DNA from 4 places in the Staphylococcus equorum genome. Region 1 is predicted to be linked to each of the others. Evidence: riboswitches for the same ligand, from Rfam matches in the RefSeq annotation. Region 1 holds a riboswitch; each other region holds the start of a gene.
What was found. Region 1 has a riboswitch for S-adenosylmethionine ahead of metX (homoserine O-acetyltransferase MetX). Riboswitches for the same ligand answer to the same signal wherever they lie in the genome.

Region 1 (3,203 bases):
AAAACAAATTCGCCACTCCCATACTATTTTTGACTATAACTTTTATTTTAACCTCTTTAAAACTTTTATACAATTATTGCCAACTCATTTCTATAGAAGTTAAACATACACTACACATTCAACTATTTGAAGATAAACTAATATTCACCCTTTCAGTTGATATTTGATACAGGAACACTCCTTACTACTACATAAAATCACAGGTATTTCCTTGCATTTTCCCATAAAAAATAGGACATACAGTAGCAGTCAGTCTACCTTGTATATCCCACCTGATTATTCTGATTCTACTCTGTCGTCCTAAATTTAATATTCTATAATAAAGTCACTCTCATTTACGCTTGATTTTATACACCTTTAAGAAATGGTATAAATTAGGTGCCCAATCATTAAAATTAACTAAAAATCCATCATGCCCTACATTGTCAGGTACAAAGAAATGTTTATGATATTTAAAGCGTTGCCCAACTGCATAAACAAGATCATCAGGATAAAGTAAGTCGTCGGCAAAGCCCATCGTCATCATCTTAGTATCTAGTTTACTGAACACTTCGTCCACGTCATCACGGCCTCTATCCACATCGTGACTGTCTAAGACGTCAAGCAGTGTTAGATAACATGAATAACTAAAGTGCTTCATAAACTTATCACCTTGGTGCCTTTGATATGCAACTACTTGATCTGGCGAGAAGCGTTGTTCATAACTTTTAGACGAACGGTATGTTAAGAAACCGAGCTGTCTTGCGATACTCATACCTTGCTCATGGTCTAAATGAATCGCTTGTCTCGCAATTTCATTAAATGCACGGCTATATGAAGATGTTCTCTGTGTAGCAGCAAGTATAACTGCTTTATCAACATCAAATTTACGGTTATATAATAACTCTACTGCCTGCATGCCACCTAAAGAGCCACCTATGAGTATATTAATACGTTCAAATCTTAAGTGCTCAATACCTAATTCAATTGCACGCACTATATCACGCAAAGTTAGTTGTTCTGGAAAGTCTTCATCAGTAAGTGCTGAACTAGAACCAAATGGACTACCAATTACATTAAAAGTTAAAAACTGATAATCGTTAATTGGCATATAACCACCATCAATAATGCCTCTCCACCATCCAGGTTGTTCACTTGTACCATACGTTAAGTGATTTCCTGTCAAAGCATGACACACGACCACAAGAGGTTGACCTTTCAATCCAACATGTTCGTAACGTAATTTTAAGTTTGAGATTGTTTCTCCTGACTCTGTTGTAAATGGTCCTAATTCTAATGTATCAACCGTATAATTCGTCATGATTTACCTCCTACTTAGTAAAAAAACTCCTCACTATAATAAGTAAGAAGTTGAAAATTACTTATCATTCGACTATATCGTTGGTTTTAGCACCGTACTTTATTCAGCCGGTTGCTGAAGCATCATTGGGCCAAATCCCTTAGCTTCTCGAAATAAGATTTAATTTTAATTGTATTGCACTACATTACTACTATTGATGTTCCTACAATCAATTTATTTTTTGGAAAATGTCGGAATTTTCTAATTATTGTTATTCTAACGGATAAAACGATTTACATCAATGAAATAAATTAAAACACCCATCTTAATGCAGCCATAATAATAATGCCACCTACGATTGTAATAGTTAAACTACGTGTGATAACTGCAATCACTACTGTAGGGACCATCGTAATTAAAAATGGCACATTAATGCTATACCCCATCATTCCATCTTGTTGTTCAATCAAACCGTCAATAACTAAAGCAGTAAATAGCGTAATTGGTATAAACGACAACCATTTTACAACTCTTTCAGATAGTTTAATTTTAGATATAAGTAAAAACGGTATTATCCGTGTAAACCACGTCACAATACCACAAAGCAAAATAATGATAAGCATGTGCGTCGTTGTTGTCATCGTTCCATCACCACCCCAAGCCCAGCTGCTATCGTAGAAGCAAGTATAATTGCCATATAGGATGGCATAAAGAGACTTAAAAGAAGCATCATCACGATTACAGTAATAATCAATACAAAATACGTCTTAATGCGAGAGCGTTGAACTGATTCAAACTGTGATACAGCTAAAAAGATAAACATCGCTGCAATAGCGAAATCTAAACCTAACGTCTCTGGGTTGTTTATGTATTTTCCAAAAATAGCGCCCATAACACATGCAAATGTCCAAAACAAATAAGCTGTGATATTTAAACCGTGTAACCAACGATCATTAATTTTTTCTCCTTTAAGGTGTGGTGTAATTGCTACACCAAACGTTTCATCTGTAATGAGCGTTGAAAGCCCTATTCGATTTAATAAACCGTATGATTGATAACTCGGTGCAAGTGTCATACTCAGTAAAAACATTCTGGAATTAACGATAAATGCTGTTAACACAATCGCAGAAATCGGCGTACCGGCGATGACTAGTGCACAAATAATGAATTGTGCAGCACCAGCATACACGAGTAAACAGAGTAAGATAATTTCAAGCAAACTAAATCCTGAGGCTACAGCTACAATTCCAAAAGACAACCCTACCCCAGCGTACCCTAATAATGTAGGAACACATTCTTTCACACCTTGCTTAAAAGTTACATGTGCTTCCATTACCTCACTCCTTTCATTTTTAATTTTTAAAAACAATAGATTAAGTTTAATATAAAGCAGGAGTTTCATTCAATGACTTTATACTTCTGTTTGTGTGACGGAAGACAACCCTCAGTTTAAATGTGTTGTTATAAAAAGGTTTTTGATGTGTCAGAATTTTATGAAATATTTTAGACTTACCTGTTGTTTTCCGTATAAAAAACCATTGAGGTCACTTATATAATTTTATAAATTACGTTATTTTTACCCCTCCCCTACCCCACCACGATATAAATAAAGAGCGTAGCAAATGCCTTTGCTACGCTCTTTTAGCCATGCTTGTTTAATTTTATTTTACAGGACGGATTTCTGTTTTACCGCCCATAAACGGAACTAAAGCATCTGGTATTGTAATAGAACCATCTGCGTTTTGATAGTTTTCAACGATTGCTGCAAATGTACGTCCAACTGCTAACCCACTACCATTTAGTGTATGCACTAATTCTGGTTTAGCATTTTTATCACGTTTGAAACGGATATTCGCACGACGCGCTTGGAAGTCAGTTATATTTGAACATGAACTAATTTCCTTATAATCATTATAGCTTGGTA
Region 2 (3,203 bases), 350 kb from region 1:
GTGATTTGTGCCGACTCCGGCGGGAAAAGTACTAGCCGAATACTATAGGATGAGTCATGCCTGCTGTAAGTGTGTACTAAAAAGTGCCGACAAAGTTGAAGACTTTGTCGGCACTATGCAACTGCTCATTAAGTTCTATAAACAAAGATTTTAAATAGTTATTATTGAAGCATTTCCTTATATACTTTTTGGTTTTGATAAACAGTAGTTAGCAGAGGTGCATTTAATTGGTATGATGCTGCTAAATTTAATAAATAACCTTGTAAATGATCTGCTTCAATATTTAATCCTTTTTCCATATCTCGTTGCATAGAAGTCTTGAAGTGATAGGATAATTTCGGCAGTGATTTCATATATTGATCGACGATATTATCCGAAATCGGCGCATTATGTGTACGCATAATTGAAGCGATTTCATTGTATAGTGACTCAATAAAATCAACGCCTCCCACGCTATCACGAATTGGTCCAATTGGTGCATGCATGAGTGTAGTAAGACTTGATAGTACAGTGATCATTAAATATTTATGCCACATACCTTGCTGGATATTTGAACTTAAAATAAATTCAGCTTTGGTATTTGAAAAAGCTTGAGCAATTTGTTCAGCACGTTCACTTTGATCACCATTTAATTCACCAAAAAAGAGTTTGTCAAAAGGACTTGTATGAACGATTTCACCAACGGGGTTTAAAGTCGTTTCAATAACGCAATAACCACCCATAATTTTATTTTCACCGAAAGTTGATTGTAACTTTGGTAGATGTGCGATTCCATTAAGTAATGGAATAATCACTGTATTACCGTTAACAAATGGTGTTAAATCTTCAAGCGCATGTTCTAAATGATAAGACTTAGAAGACAAGAGCACTATATCGAATGGTTTCACACGGTCTTTTCTTGTAATAAGTTGAGGGTTAAAGTGATAGTCACCCTTTTCGCTATGAATAGATAGACCATTACGCTCTAGATATGATTTTCTTTTTGAACGTACTAGAAATGTAACGTTTTGACCACCTTCAGCTAAGCGACCACCAAAGTAGCCCCCGATACCACCTGCTCCTAAGACTAAAATTCTCATTATTATGCAACTCCTCGTGTTATGTATTATTTCTAACTTGTTAATATATATATACCACTTCATAAAATTATTACGCATATATATATATATATTTTATATTATTATTGTAGATGTATATATTAAATTAAGGTGTTATTTTTTCTTTAGCTTCTCAAATTATAAAGTTAACTATCAGAATGATTATTGTTTCACATGGAACGAAGTGGAAATATTTATGAAAACAAATGATTTAGAATTTTCTAAAAACTTATTGACTAATCATGAGTGCGATGCTAGGATTAAAACAATCAAATACATATGATTTACTCTTATCTAGAGTGGTGGAGGGATGTGCCCTATGAAGCCCAGCAACCGTCGTTTTTGAAATGGTGCTAATTCACAGAAAGTAATTTTACTTTCAAAGATGAGGGAAGGTGGATACTTTCTCTTGAAAACCAAGAGAAAGTATTTTTTTATACATAGCTTTAGTCGTAAATTAAAACAAATTATAAGGAGAGATTTGATGAAAAGGGTTACAAGTTTAGTTTCGTTATTAGTATTAGCAGTTATATTAGCAGCGTGCGGAAATTCAAAGGGTGAAGGTGAGGATAAAAAAATCACGATAGCAACGTCTCCTGCACCACATGGCGAAGTGCTAAAACACGCTAAAAAAGCAATGAAAGAAGAAGGTTATGAATTAGAAATTAAGACAGTGAATGACTATAAAGTGCCTAATAAATTATTAGATAAAGGCGATGTAGATGCAAACTTTTTCCAACACGTGCCTTATCTAAAAGCTGAAAAAGAAGATCATAACTATAATATTGAAGAAGTAGGAAAAGTCTTAACTACGCCAATGGGTGTGTACAGTAAAAAATATAAAGATATTAATGATATCCCTAAAGGCTCAACAATTTATGTATCGAACAATCCTGCTGAAGAAGGACGCTTCTTATCATTTTTTGTTGATAAAGGTTTAATTAAAATTAAAAAAGGTGTAAATATTGAAGATGCAAAATTTGAAGATATTGTAGAAAATAAAAAGGATTTAAAATTCAATAACAAACAAGGTGCTGAATTTTTACCAAAAACATATAACAGCAAAGAAGGCGCGGCAGTTATTATGAATTCCAACTATGCTATCGATAATGGACTAACACCACATAAAGATTCGATTGCAGTTGAGGATAAATCATCACCATTTGCAAATATAGTCGCCGTTCAAAAAGGCCATAAAGATGATAAAAAATATCAAACGTTAATTAAAGTACTACAATCAAAAGATACACAAGACTTTATTAAAAAAGAATACGGTCAAGACGTCATTCCTTATGAAAAATAGGTTGTCATAGATAACACAATAAATTGGTTACATTTTATATAGTAATTAAAAGTACCATATATTAATATTCTATAAATAAGGCGGGGATAAAATGTCCAAAATAGGAATCATTGGGCTTGGTAAAGTAGGAAGCCAAGTACTTACAGACGTCCAAAATTTAAATTTATTCTCAGATATTGTATTAATTGATACAGATACAGAAAGAGCAAGTGGTGAAGCACTGGATCATTTGCACACGCAAGGTTTACCTAATTCAACCCACATCAATATTCGCGAGGGCAATTACGAGGATTTAACCGATGCCTCATTCATTGTAATTACAGCAAGTGTGCCAACAGATCCTAATGAGGGTGACCGGGTATTGCTTGCGAAAGGTAATCGAATTATGATTGAAGGAGTCATGAAACAAATTAATCGAGTGACACAAGATGCGATTGTTATTTTAGTTTCCAATCCAGTAGATACAATTACTTATATGAGCAATGCATCTCAGTACCCTTCACATAAAATAATTGGTACTGGTACATCTTTGGAAACATCTCGATTTAAAACATTGATTGCGTCATATTACCAAGTTGACCCTAAGAATGTTGAAGCGTTTGTGATTGGAGAACACGGGCAACATGCAGTTCCTGTATGGAGTAAAGTTAGAATTTATGGCATGACATTAGATGAATTTCAACAATTGACGGATACTCCACCTATCGATAAAACGCGCATAACTTCAGAAATAGATCAGGTATCTATGGATGTGTTTTATAAAAAAGGATGGACAAATGTAGCGATATCGAAAGTAGTTAATT
Region 3 (3,203 bases), 400 kb from region 1:
AAAGCTTCTATAAGTGCACTTGTCTTTACAATAGAACCACGCGCACAGTTGATAAACACAGCGCCCTTCTTAAATGCTTTGAATAAATCTTCGTCAAATAAATAGTCATTTTCTTTACTACCTGGAATATGTACAGTGACAATGTCTGCATCTTTTACAACTTCAGTCACACTATCTTTATAAGTTAAATATGTTTGGCATTGTTCATTCGGTTCAATATCATATGCCACAACTTCCGCGTCAAACCCTCGAGCAAAAATTTTTCCTACAATAGAACCAATGCGTCCCGTACCGATTACAGCGACTTTTAAATCTCTGATAGAACGTGATAATATCGCTGGTTGCCATCTGAAATCATAAGTTGCTGTTTTTTGTTGAATATCATTATAATTACGAATTAAATTAAGTGCTTGAGAAACTGTATACTCTGCAATTGAATGTGGCGAATACGAAGGTACATTTGAAATAATCAAGTTATATTTTTGAGCTAAATCCAAATCATAACTATCAAAACCTGCACTACGTTGTGCAATTTGTTTAATGCCAAAATCATGTAATTTTTTATATACTGTTTCATCTAATGGAATTTGCTGTGATAAAGATAAACCATCAAATCCTTCTACTCGATCTACTGTGTCTAAAGTAAGTAAATCTTTATCTAAATCAACCTCTACTTTGTATTTTGTTGCCCATGCTTCTATGTAGGGAATATCTTCTTCACGCACGCCAAAAAGTTTGATTTTTGTCATCTAAATTCACTCCTATTTTATTATTGATAAAGATATTTAAGCGATTGAATACGTTCTGCTGCTTCCAACAATGCTTGATCATCAAGTGCCAATGAAATACGTACATAGTTACGCCCATGTTCACCAAAAGGTATGCCAGGTGCAACAAGAATAGATTGCTCTTGTAATAAATAGTCAACAAACGTTTCACCATCGTATTCGGGCGGTGTTTTCAACCACAAGAAAATGCCACCTTTCATCGGTTCAAATGGTATATCCACTTCATTAAGTTTTGCTTCAAATTGATTTCTACGTTTTTTAAAAGTTTCATTTTGTTCTTCTAAAAAATCATCATAATGATTCAATGCATAAGTAGCTGCATCTTGTAACGCACCAAACATACCAGCGTGTGTATGTGATTGGTATTTCTTTAAGGCTTGTATTATATCTTTATTCCCTACTGCAAATCCCACTCTAAATCCTGACATGTTGTAACCTTTAGATAAGGAAAAAATTTCTACTCCCAAATCTTTCGCACCTTCAGATTGCAACATACTGGGATTCTTACCATCAAAACCAAATGCACTATATGCAAAATCATGAACAATTTTAGTTTTCGTATTTTTAAATTTTGCAACAGCTTCATCAAATACAGCCTTTGTAGCCACTGAGCCAGTTGGATTATTAGGATAAGTTAAATAAACTAGACGTGTATTAGCTAGCACTTTTTTATCTACTTTATCCCATTCAGGTAAATAATATGGTGGTTTAAGTACCAATCGCTCAGGTTGTGCATCAGCCAACATCACCCCTGCCAAATAGTCTGTATAACCAGGATCCGGTAGCAATACATTTTCTCCAGGATTAACGATACATGTTGGAAGCGCTACTAAACCATTCTTCGTTCCATATAAAATACAAACTTCATCTTCTATATCTAATTCTACTTGGTACTGCCTTTCATAAAAATCTACAATTGCTTGTTTCAAGCTATCTTTACCATGAAATGCTACATACTTCTGATTCTCAGGAAGACGTATCGCATCAGCGAAACAATTAATAATACCTTTTGGCGTTTCGCCATCAGGGATACCGACTGCCATATTGATTAATGGTAAAGGCCCATGTTCAACCTTTTGCCCCATTGTTTTACCAAAGTAACTATCAGGAATTTGTGCTAATCTATCTGAAATTGACATTAAAAAGTCCTCCTATATAAAAAAACTATATACCCAATGAAGTGGCATATAGTTTTCACATGTCACCTATCTATCAAGTCATGTCACTTGTTGGAAGTAGCACAGTACTTACGACATAAGTCTGCTGCTGAAGTCTCATAGGGCCAAATCCCTCAACTTCTCTGGATAAGTTTTCATTTATTTAATTAGCTTTAATTTTATCAGAATATTCACGCTTGTCAATAAACTGCAAAGTATAAAAAAGAGAGTGACTCTTGTGAGTCACTCTCTAATCTATATCAATAAATTTTATGATTTAATGCTTTGAAACCTACCACCAGTTATTTTGAGAACGGAATGAAAGTGCTTCATCAATTGAACCATAACGTTGTTCAGCATAGTTAATCATACCTTTTGTTTGTGTAGCTACTGAACCAGTACCCCAAGCTTCTTTAGTTTGTCCTAAACCTCTGTAACCTAATTGGTTAACAGCATTTGGATTACCACTTGATTCAGGTAATACGATAGTATTCCACATAGCTTCTGTACCACCAGCAGCTAAGAATTGAGCTTTAACTGATCCACCAGTTGAAGCAGCTGAAGATTTTGCAGTTTCGTAAGTTTTAGTAGTTGCACTTGTTTGTGTAGTTTCAACTTTTGTAGTAGTTGAAGCTTTAGGAGCTGCAACTGGTTTTACGTCAACATTATTTGATTGTTGTTGCGTACTTACTTCGCTTGCTGATTTTTCGTTAGTATTAGTAGTTGCTTGTGTGCTAACGTCTTGAGTTGTGTTTGTAGAAACGTTAGAAGATGCAGTTTGAGCACCTGCTACATCATATTCCCATGACCATGATTGACCGTCTGAAGTGAATGTATATTCATAACCGCCTAATACGAAATCATAGTTGTATGCACCAGCGTGTAATGGTTTTTCATTTAATTCTGCAGCATTACTTTGTGCTAATTCAGCTAAATGCGCTTTGTCGATGCTTTCTTCTGAAGCGTGAGCTTGATTGTTGTCTGCTGTTGCTGCGTATCCTGTTACACCTAATGCTACTGCTAATGATGATGCTAAAATTGTCTTCTTCATAATTAAAAAATCCTCCATTTAAATCTTTTTAAGTAAAATTATATTTTCGTTAATTAAATTATCTTATGTACTTCAAGCAATTAATTTTTATGTGTTATTTTTTCGCCACAAATAATATACCATAAATTTCGTTCAATTATATTACACTTAGATAACAAAACGTTACAGATACAGCTTCTCTTTGTAATATTGAAATATAACCGTTTT
Region 4 (3,203 bases), 710 kb from region 1:
GAATTACTATCAGCTGAGCAATACTCAGAAATGATTGGTGAATAAAAACAAAGTATGAACTCCATGATATAGATTATCTTGGGGTTTTTTTAATGAGAATAATCTATTTTATGTGGTTTTTAGTCAAGTTAAAAGATGCATAAAGTGAGCTATAGTAAATCATAGCTTAATAGTACTAAAAAACAGTTCTTATATAAGATAATGAATATTTAATTAGATGTCTTTAAATGACAAAAATTATTTTCAATAATAAGATAAGATTAGGAATATGTAAATTATGTTTATAGTCGCTAAGTATTGTGAAGAACTAAGTAGATTGAACAACTATCAACATTTAGAGGGTGGATGTCATGACGATACTAAACCAAGTTATCATTGTCGAAGGCAAGTCAGACAAGAAGCGGGTAAAGCAAGTTATTGATCAGCCAATTGATATCATATGTACAAACGGTACTATGGGCATTGATAAAATCGATGAAATGGTTGAAACTTTATATGATAAACAAGTGTATATTCTTGTTGATTCAGATAAAGAAGGTGAAAAGATACGGAAATGGTTCAAACGATATCTCAGTGAAAGTAAACATATACGCATAGATAGACAATATTGTGAGGTTGCTAGATGCCCTAAACCATATTTATCCAAAGTACTGCGAAAACATGGTTTTTCTGTAAAAGACGCAGAAAAAGTAGCTAAAGCAAAATTAGATTATATAGCTGAAAGGGTAAGTTTATTAACATGAATGTAACAAGTGAACACCGTGCAGATGTGCACGAACATGAAGAAAAAGAAAAATATTTAATATTTGGTTATACACCAACGTGTGGAACTTGTAAAGTTTCAGAACGCATGTTAGATATAGCAAATGAAATTTTGAAACTACCAATTACAAAAATAGATTTGAATTTTCATCCTGATTTTAGCCAAGCGCAAGAAATACAATCTGTACCTGTGCTCATGTTGATGTCTAAAGGTAAAGAGCAGAAAAGAATTTACGCATTTCAATCTGTTCCTTATTTGTTAGAAAATTTAAAATAGTTATTGACGAAACATGAGTGCGATGATAGGATTAAAAATAATTAAATAAATGATACTCTTATCAAGAGTGGTGGAGGGATGTGCCCTTTGAAGCCCGGCAACCGTCTGAATCAGAAATGGTGCCAATTCACATGAAGTTACGATTAACTTTGGGAGATGAGAGAAGCGATTAATGCTTTCTCTTTTCTTCACTGAATAATAGAGGAAGCATTTTTTAATTGATAGTGTAATACAAGGAGGCAAGTGTGATGATTGAATTAAATCAAATAGTCAAAAGGTACAAGACAAAAAAACACGACGTACTAGCTGTAGATCATGTTGATTTAAACATTCAATCAGGCTCAATCTTTGGAGTAGTTGGTTTTTCAGGAGCGGGGAAAAGTACTTTAGTAAGACTCTTGAACAATCTCGAGCAACCTACTTCAGGTGACGTAATTATTGATGGAGATAAGATTGGTGATTTATCTAAATCAGATTTAAGAAAAAAACGTCAAAAAGTGAGCATGATTTTTCAACATTTTAATTTACTGTGGTCACGAAATGTATTAAATAATATTACATTTCCGCTAGAAATTGCTGGTGTTTCGCGCCGTGAAGCGAAGCAACGTGCTTTAGAACTAGTGGAATTGGTAGGACTAAAAGGAAGAGAAAATGCATATCCATCGGAATTATCAGGCGGTCAAAAGCAACGTGTCGGTATCGCGCGTGCATTAGCTAATGAACCTACTGTATTGCTTTGCGATGAAGCAACAAGTGCTTTAGATCCTCAAACGACAGATGAAATTCTAGAATTATTATTAAAGATTAAAGAAGAACGAAATTTAACAATCGTAATCATTACACACGAAATGCATGTCATTCGACGTATCTGTGATGAAGTCGCTGTTATGGAAAATGGCCGTGTAATTGAACAAGGCAAGGTTACAACTGTCTTTGAAAACCCACAACATGAAGTAACAAAACGCTTTGTGAAAGATGATTTAGACGATGATTTTGATGAATCTATCACAGATTTAATAACATTAAATGAAAATGATTATGTAGTTCGCTTGAATTTTACAGGAAGCAATACTACGGAGCCGTTAGTATCATACATAACTAAGACGCATAATATTGATGTAAATATATTGGAAGCTAATATTAAACATACGAAAGACGGTTCAATCGGCTTTTTAGTAGTGCATTTACCAACAGTAAATTCAGAAAAATTCGAAAAGTTCAAAAATGATTTAGAAGCGCAACACGTTTCAGTGGAGGTGTTAAAGCATGGGTAATTCGTTTGGTGACATACTCCGTGAGATGGTTACTATGCCAAATATTAGTTGGGACGAAGTTTGGTTAGCAACATATGAAACAATTTATATGACTGTAATAGCAACAGCGTTTGCTTTTGTTTTAGGACTGATTTTAGGTGTATTACTCTTCTTATCAGCTAAAAGTAAATCACCAGTGGCAAGAGTCTTTTATAGTGTAGTTTCATTTATCGTAAACTTATTCAGAGCGATACCTTTCATTATTCTCATACTCTTGTTGATTCCATTCACAAGTTTAATATTAGGAACAATTAGTGGACCAACTGGAGCTTTACCAGCATTGATTATTAGTGCTGCACCGTTCTATGCAAGATTAGTAGAGATCGCATTTAAAGAAATCGACAAAGGCGTAATCGAAGCGGCTTGGTCAATGGGCGCAAATACATGGACAGTAGTGAAAAAAGTCCTTTTACCAGAAGCAATGCCAGCTTTAATATCCGGTATTACAGTGACTGCAATTGCTTTAGTTGGATCAACAGCGGTTGCTGGTGTAATTGGTGCAGGTGGTTTAGGTAACTTAGCGTATTTAACTGGCTTCACACGAAATCAAAATGACGTCATATTTGTATCAACAGTTTTAATACTGATTATTGTATTTATCATTCAATTTATTGGTGACTGGTCTACAAATAAAATAGATAAACGATAAATTTTAAAAGGGGACTTTATTATATGAAAAAAATATTAAGTTTAGTTTCTGTAGTTGCTTTAGCACTTTTATTAGCAGCATGTGGCGGTGGCGGAGATGAAAAAGATAAGACAATTACAGTCGGAGCTTCGCCAGCACCGCACGCAGAAATATTAGAAAAAGCAGAACCATTGTTAGAAGATAAAGGTTATAAGCTAAAAAT

Region 2: another riboswitch for S-adenosylmethionine. It lies ahead of PYW44_RS01630 (MetQ/NlpA family ABC transporter substrate-binding protein); the one in region 1 lies ahead of metX (homoserine O-acetyltransferase MetX).
Region 3: another riboswitch for S-adenosylmethionine. It lies ahead of PYW44_RS01860 (aminotransferase class I/II-fold pyridoxal phosphate-dependent enzyme); the one in region 1 lies ahead of metX (homoserine O-acetyltransferase MetX).
Region 4: another riboswitch for S-adenosylmethionine. It lies ahead of PYW44_RS09595 (methionine ABC transporter ATP-binding protein); the one in region 1 lies ahead of metX (homoserine O-acetyltransferase MetX).

Annotation. Positions count from the first base shown of each region.
Region 1 is NZ_CP118982.1:13,445-16,647, reverse strand. It holds gene PYW44_RS00065 (DUF2232 domain-containing protein) at 1-22, opposite strand, end outside; gene metX (homoserine O-acetyltransferase MetX) at 332-1,300, opposite strand; SAM riboswitch class I at 1,359-1,459, opposite strand; gene PYW44_RS00055 (AzlD domain-containing protein) at 1,591-1,920, opposite strand; gene PYW44_RS00050 (AzlC family ABC transporter permease) at 1,917-2,612, opposite strand; gene serS (serine--tRNA ligase) at 2,941-3,203, opposite strand, start outside.
Region 2 is NZ_CP118982.1:367,122-370,324, forward strand. It holds gene panE (2-dehydropantoate 2-reductase) at 162-1,079, opposite strand; SAM riboswitch class I at 1,385-1,489, shown strand; gene PYW44_RS01630 (MetQ/NlpA family ABC transporter substrate-binding protein) at 1,582-2,400, shown strand; gene PYW44_RS01635 (lactate/malate family dehydrogenase) at 2,492-3,203, shown strand, end outside.
Region 3 is NZ_CP118982.1:411,536-414,738, reverse strand. It holds gene PYW44_RS01865 (D-lactate dehydrogenase) at 1-749, opposite strand, end outside; gene PYW44_RS01860 (aminotransferase class I/II-fold pyridoxal phosphate-dependent enzyme) at 770-1,927, opposite strand; SAM riboswitch class I at 1,991-2,099, opposite strand; gene PYW44_RS01855 (aggregation-promoting factor C-terminal-like domain-containing protein) at 2,238-2,996, opposite strand.
Region 4 is NZ_CP118982.1:1,999,121-2,002,323, reverse strand. It holds gene gcvH (glycine cleavage system protein GcvH) at 1-45, shown strand, start outside; gene PYW44_RS09605 (toprim domain-containing protein) at 351-743, shown strand; gene PYW44_RS09600 (thioredoxin family protein) at 740-1,039, shown strand; SAM riboswitch class I at 1,095-1,202, shown strand; gene PYW44_RS09595 (methionine ABC transporter ATP-binding protein) at 1,288-2,313, shown strand; gene PYW44_RS09590 (methionine ABC transporter permease) at 2,306-3,001, shown strand; gene PYW44_RS09585 (MetQ/NlpA family ABC transporter substrate-binding protein) at 3,025-3,203, shown strand, end outside.